2 regions of the Sphingomonas sp. FARSPH genome follow, and region 2 is predicted to be linked to the other one. Evidence: predicted binding sites of a transcription regulator. Region 2 holds the regulator's gene; the other holds the start of a gene.
What was found. The regulator LexA, encoded in region 2, represses DNA repair genes until DNA is damaged. The targets are predictions, from matches to a motif close to GTTCCNCNCTTGTTCT.

Region 1: radA (DNA repair protein RadA) is a predicted target of LexA. The motif match lies at 1,623-1,638, and genes of this name have one in related genera.

Annotation. Positions count from the first base shown of each region.
Region 1 is NZ_CP029985.1:2,632,531-2,635,938, reverse strand. Features, by position in the region: gene DM480_RS12580 (CvpA family protein) at 1-161, opposite strand, end outside; gene radA (DNA repair protein RadA) at 231-1,601, opposite strand; gene DM480_RS12570 (PAS domain-containing protein) at 1,748-2,122, shown strand; gene DM480_RS12565 (glutathione S-transferase family protein) at 2,127-2,831, opposite strand; gene DM480_RS12560 (glycosyltransferase family 4 protein) at 2,907-3,408, shown strand, end outside.
Region 2 is NZ_CP029985.1:3,303,233-3,306,640, forward strand. Features, by position in the region: gene moaC (cyclic pyranopterin monophosphate synthase MoaC) at 1-385, shown strand, start outside; gene DM480_RS15610 (molybdopterin molybdotransferase MoeA) at 382-1,563, shown strand; gene lexA (transcriptional repressor LexA) at 1,621-2,313, shown strand; gene DM480_RS15620 (ComEC/Rec2 family competence protein) at 2,304-3,408, opposite strand, start outside.

The DNA.
Region 1 (3,408 bases), 670 kb from region 2:
AGCGACGCGGCGAGCGCGATGTGGAACAGCTTGAGCATCGCGACGATCGCGACCCAGGCGAACAGCGACAGCACTTCGGTCACGAACCCGCGCACGAACCCCATCGCCGCAGCGCCCAGCACGAGCAGGAGGACGATGATGTCGAGAGCGGTCAGGGCCATGGCTCCTTCGATAGGGACGCCGGGCGTCGGCGGCTAGGGGCAAGGCGTCATTACCCCGATGAGGAGACGCTACCGCCCCAGCATATGATCGACGAACTGCGCCAGCGTGCGGAAGCCCGTGAGGCGCAGCGGGCTTTCCTCCTTCGCCATCGCGGTCGGGACCAGCGCACGCTCGAAACCGAGCTTGCCCGCCTCCTTGAGGCGCAGGGCGCTGTGCGCGACGGGGCGGATTTCGCCCGACAGCGCGATCTCGCCGAACGCGACCGCGTCGACTGCGACGGGCCGTTCCGACAGCGCCGACACCAAGGCCGCGGCGACGGCGAGGTCCGCGGCCGGGTCCTGCACCCGGTACCCGCCCGCGACGTTGAGATAGACTTCCGCCGACGAGAAGAACAGGCCGCACCGCGCCTCCAGCACCGCCAGGATCATCGCCAGCCGGCCCGAATCCCAGCCGACCACCGATCGCCGCGGCGTCGCCCCGCTGGCGAGGCGCACCACCAGCGCCTGGATTTCGACCAACACCGGCCGCGTCCCCTCCAGCGCGGGAAAGACGGTGGCGCCCGTCACGCTCTCGTCGCGGCTGGTCAGGAACAGGGCGGAGGGGTTGGCGACCTCGCTCAGCCCCTCGCTCTGCATCGAGAAGACGCCGATCTCGTCGGTGCCGCCGAACCGATTCTTGATCGCGCGCAGGATGCGGTACTGGTGGCTGCGCTCGCCCTCGAAGGCGAGCACGGTGTCGACCATATGCTCCAGCACGCGCGGCCCCGCGATGCTGCCGTCCTTGGTGACATGGCCGACGAGGACCAGCGCGGTGCCGCGTTCCTTGGCGAAACGGATCAGCTCCTGCGCGGAAGCGCGCACCTGGCTGACCGTGCCGGGTGCACCCTCGATCAGGTCGGAATGCATCGTCTGGATCGAATCGATCACCAGCAATGCGGGCGGCGCGCCCAGCGACAGCGTCGTCAGGATATCGCGCGTCGACGTAGCCGCCGCCAGCTGCACCGGCGCGTTGCCCAATCCCAACCGGCGCGCGCGCAGCCGCACCTGATCCGCCGCCTCCTCGCCGGAAACATAGGCCACGGCCCGACCCGCGCTCGCCAGCTTCGCCGCCGCCTGCAGCAGCAACGTCGACTTGCCGATACCCGGATCCCCGCCGATCAGCGTCGCGGACCCTTCCACGAAGCCGCCGCCCAGCGCACGGTCGAGTTCGGCGATACCCGTCGCCATCCGGTCGGGCAGCGCGATCTCCGCGTCCAGCCCGACCAGCTGCACCGCCCGCCCCCCGGTCTGCAGGTTGTGCTTCGCCTGGAACGGCGTCACGACCGCTCCCGCCTCCTCGACAAGCGTGTTCCACTCGGCACAATCGCCGCACTGCCCCGCCCAGCGGTGCGACACCGACCCGCAGGCCTGACAGACGTAGCGTTTCTGGGGTTTGGCCATGCCAAGCCCTTTAGCCTAGACGGAACGATAAGGGAACATCGATATCGATATGGTTCTTTAATCGGACGTATGTTACGGCCGATCCGAGCATGTTGCCGACCGAACCTCTCGCGCTTCACCACAGCTGGCCGCTCGAGGATCGGTCGATGCGGTTCGACCTCGGGCGCATCGACGATCTGCCGCCGCTCCCCCCCGGCATGCCCGGCCGCTGGCGATGCGAATTTCCTGGCGATCGGCTGATCTGGTCGGATGGGGTCTACGATCTGTTCGGCCTGCCGCGCGGCGCCCGCGTCGCGCGCGACGAGGTGGTGCGCCTGTACGCCGAAGGATCGCGTGCCGCGATGGAGCGGTTGCGCGCGCATGCGCTGAAACACCGCCGCGGTTTCACGCTGGACGTCGAGTTGCGCCCCGCGAACGGCGGCGCACGCTGGATGCGGCTGATCGCGGCGCCGCACTATCACGACGGCGCGATCGTCGCGATCGAGGGGCTGAAGCTCGACGTCAGCGCCCTCTACCGCTGAGCGTTCAGCTGCGCGCAGGGATCGCGAGGCCGCGCTGTACCGCCGGCCGGTCGAGCCCGCGCTCCAGCCACGCCGCGACATTGGCGAACCGATCGAACTGCACCAACTCGCGCGCCTCATAGAAGGTGATGAGGTTGCGTACCCAGCCGAGCATCGCGATGTCCGCGATCGAATAATGGTCGCCCAGGAACCATGTCTTGCCCGCCAGTTCGGCATCCATCACGCCCAGCAGTCGCTGGCTTTCGGCTAGGTATCGGTCGCGAGGGCGCTTGTCCTCCCAATCCTTGCCGGCGAACTTGTTGAAGAAGCCCAATTGGCCGAACATTGGGCCGACGCCGCCCATCTGGAACATCACCCACTGGATCGCGCGCCAGCGGTCTGCCGGGCCTTGCCCCAGCAGTTGCCCCGTCTTCTCGGCGAGATACAGCAGGATCGCGCCGCTTTCGAACAGCGCCAGCGGCTGGCCGCCCGGCCCTTCCGGATCGATGATCGCGGGGATCTTGCCGTTCGGGTTGAGCGCCAGGAACTCGGGCGTCTTTTGATCCTCGCTGGCGAAATCGATCAGGTGCGGCTCGTACGACAGGCCCGTCTCCTCCAGCATGATCGACACCTTCACGCCGTTGGGCGTCGGCAGCGAATACAGCTGGATGCGGTCGGGAAACTGCGGCGGCCGGCGCTTGGTGATCGGGAAGGCGGACAGATCGGCCATGGCAAGCTCCTCGATAATCGGGTGTCGGCGCCGACATAGTCGTGCCGCAATCCGAACGCTATGGCGTGCGGCATCATGCACCCCTCCGACCTTCGCGTCGCCCTGTTCAGCGGCAACTACAATTACACGCGCGACGGCGCGAACCAGGCGTTGAACCTGCTCGTCGGCCACTTGCTCGCCGCGGGCGTGGCGGTCCGCGTCTATTCGCCGACGATCGACCCGCCCGCCTTTCCGCCGACGGGCGACCTCGTCTCCGTCCCCGCGATCCCGATGCCGGGCGGGCGCGGGGAATATCGCATCGGCCGTTACCTGCCCGCCGCGACGCGCCGCGATCTGGAGGCATTCGCTCCCAACATCGTCCACGTCTCCGCCCCCGAATTCCTCAATCACGGCGCGGTCACCTGGGCGCGGCGGCACAGCATACCTGTCGTCGCATCGTTCCACACGCGCTTCGAAACCTATTTCCGCTATTACCGGATCGGTTTCGTCGAACCGCTCATCAAGGCGCTGATGACGCGCTTCTACAATCGCGTCGATCTCGTCATGCCGCCCAGCCCGAGCATGGGCGCGCTGCTCC
Region 2 (3,408 bases):
GGCGACCGGACACATCGCCATCGCCGCCGATGCGCTCGCCGCGATCCGCGACGGCGCGACGAAGAAGGGCGACGTGCTCGCCGTCGCGCGTATCGCCGGCATCATGGCCGCGAAGAAGACCGCGGACCTTATCCCGCTCTGCCACCCCCTGCCGCTCACCCGCGTCACGCTCGACCTCGCAATCGATGCGGACGGCATCACCGCCACCGCGACCGCCGCGACGGAGGGCAAGACCGGCGTCGAGATGGAGGCGCTTACCGCCGCCTCGGTCGCACTGCTGACGATCTACGACATGGCGAAGGCGCTCGACCGCGGCATGACGATCACCGGCCTGCGCCTGCTCGCCAAATCGGGCGGCGCGTCCGGCGACTGGCAGGCGGCGTGAGCCTGCTGCCGATCGCAGAGGCGCAGGCGCGGCTGTTCGCGCTGGCGGCGCCGGTCGCGATCGAAGAAATGCCGCTCCTCGCTGCGCACGGCCGCTGGGCGGCGCGGGACGTCGTCGCGCGACGGACACAGCCCGCGCACGACCTGTCGGCGATGGACGGTTATGCGATCCGCTTCGCCGACCTGCCCGGTCCCTGGGCGCTGGTCGGCGAGAGCGCGGCGGGGCGCCCCTTTGCGGGATCGATCGGCCCCGGCGAGACGGCACGCATCTTCACCGGCGCCGACGTGCCCGATGGCGCGGACACGGTGATGGTGCAGGAAGAGGTCGACGCCACCGGCACGCACATCCGCCTCGTCGGCGAAGGGCCGCTTGCGCGGGGCCGCAACGTCCGCCGGCGCGGGCTGGATTTTACCGCGGGCGATCGGCTGATCCCCGCCGGCGCGCGCATCACGCCCGCACGCCTCGCCGTCGCGGCGACCGGCGGCGTCGGGACGATCCCCACCCGCCGCCGCATCCGCGTCGCGCTCTGCGCCACCGGCGACGAGCTCATCGCCCCCGGCGCGACCGCCGACCCGCGCGCGCTGCCCGAATCGAACCGGGTCATGCTCGCCGCGATGCTCGCCGACCTGCCCGTCGACATCGTCGATCTCGGCATCCTGCCCGACGATCTCGCGACGTTGCGCGACGCCTTTGCGGCGGTATCGGCCGACCTTCTCGTCACCACCGGCGGCGCGTCGGTCGGCGACCACGACCTCGTCCGTCCCGCGATCGAGGCGGCGGGCGGGCGCATCGATTTCTGGCGGATCGCGCTTCGGCCCGGCAAGCCGATGATGGCCGGCCGCCTGGGGGGCACCATGCTGCTCGGCCTGCCCGGCAATCCCGTCTCCGCCTTCGTCACCGCGATACTGTTCGTCCGCCCGCTGATCGCGCATCTCGCCGGCGCCGCCGAGCCGCTGCCGCGCGAGACGACCGTATTGCTGGGCGAGGACCTGCCAGCCAACAACGCGCGCACCGACTATCTGCGCGCCGAATTGCGCGACGGACGCGCCTATGCCTCGACGATCCAGGACAGTTCGATGCTGCTCACGCTCGCCCGATCGCACTGCATGATCGTCCGCCCCGCCCACGCGCCGCCGGCATCCGCCGGCGACTCGGCGCAGATCCTGATGATCGCTTGACGGCAAGCGGAACGTTCCCTAGAAGTTCCACGTCTGTTCTGACGGGAAGGACCGCCCATGCTCACGCGCAAGCAGCACGAGCTCGTCTGCTTCATCAACGATCGGCTGGAGGAGACTGGCATCTCCCCCTCGTTCGAGGAGATGAAGGAGGCGCTCGACCTCAAGTCCAAATCCGGCGTGCATCGCCTGATCAGCGCGCTCGAGGAGCGGCATTTCATCCGCCGTCTGCCCAACCGCGCCCGCGCGCTCGAGGTGTTGCGGATGCCGGAACGCTCGGAAAAGAAGCCCGCCACCGCCGCGCCGGTTGCGGAAACGCCCGCCGCGCCCGCGCGCGGCAACGTCCGCCCCGCCCCGTCGCCCGCCAACGACGTCGTCGAGATTCCGCTGCACGGCCGCATCGCCGCCGGCGTGCCGATCGAGGCGTTCGAGGGCAGCTCGATGCTCGCGGTGCCCGCCGCGCTGCTCGGCTCGGGCGAACATTATGCGCTGGAAGTGTCGGGCGATTCGATGGTCGAGGCGGGCATTCTCGACGGTGACTATGCGCTAATCCGCCGCACGGAGACGGCGCGGGACGGCGAGATCGTCGTCGCGCTGATCGAGGAGAGCGAGGCGACGCTCAAATATTTCCGCCGCGAAGGCGCGATGATCCGCCTCGATCCCGCGAACCGCGCCTATGAGCCGCAGCGCTACCGGCCGGACATCGTGCGCGTGCAGGGCAAATTGTCGGGCATCCTACGCCGCTACGACTGAGGATCTCGGTTTGCCCGCCGGGGTTGGAACCGCGGCGGGCCGGGTGGCGCGAAGGGGTCGCGATAGCGCGTCCCGGCGGCCGGCACCGCCTTTGGCGGGGCCAGCCAGGGGTGCCTGTCTCCCGCCCGCCGAACGGTGACGACGCGCATCGGCGACAGCGTGATCGCGACGCCGCCGGTCCGCCGTAACGCCGCGAGGTCGAGCGTCAGCCAGCGCGGCCGGCATCGCGCGGGCAGGCGACGGTCGCTGACGACGATATCCGCCTGCGCGCAGGCACGGATCAACGCGGGCCATGGCAACGGATAGGCGCTGCGCGTCGCGAGCAGACGCCAGCGCGCGCCGCCCCGCACCAGATCGATCGCGCAGACGTCGCGCGAACAGCGCGCGTCGGGGCGATCGGCGAGCAGCATCGGCTCGCCCTCCTCCCCGCCGGTTTCGCTGAGCACGCCGCGCACGTAATCGCCGGCGCGATCGCGCAGGATCGCCAGCCCGCCCGCGGTCCGCACCGCCAGATGCCGGCCGTCGCCGGTGACGAGGATATCGGGCGACGGCGTCGTCACCATCCACACGCATCCCGCGACCAGCGACGCCACGCCAAGCCAGCGGACCCGCGTCCGCCACAGCGCCAGCCACAACCCGCCGCCGACGCACAGGGCGAATGCACCGACCGGCACCGTCGCCAGCGCCATCGCCGATCCCGGCATCGCCGCCACGCTGCGCGCGATCCACAGCAGCAACGCCATCGCCTGCCCAGTCAGCCACCATATCGGCGCGCCCCAGCCGGCCACATCGAGCAGCAGCGCCAGCGCCTCCAGCGGCATGATGACGAAGGTGGTCAGCGGGATCGCGACCAGATTGGCGAAGGCGCCGTACAGCCCCGCCTTGTGGAAGTGATAGACCGCGATCGGCATCAGCGCGGCCTCGACCAACAGCCCCGTGACCAGCAACGAGGCGAGTTCCCGACCCAGCCGCCGCCAGCGCGATTCCTCGTGGACGCCGAAGAAGGCGGCGACGCGCGGATGCTCGTGCAGCGCGACGATCGAGACGATCGCGGCGAATGACAATTGGAAGCTCGGGCCGACCAGAGCCTCCGGC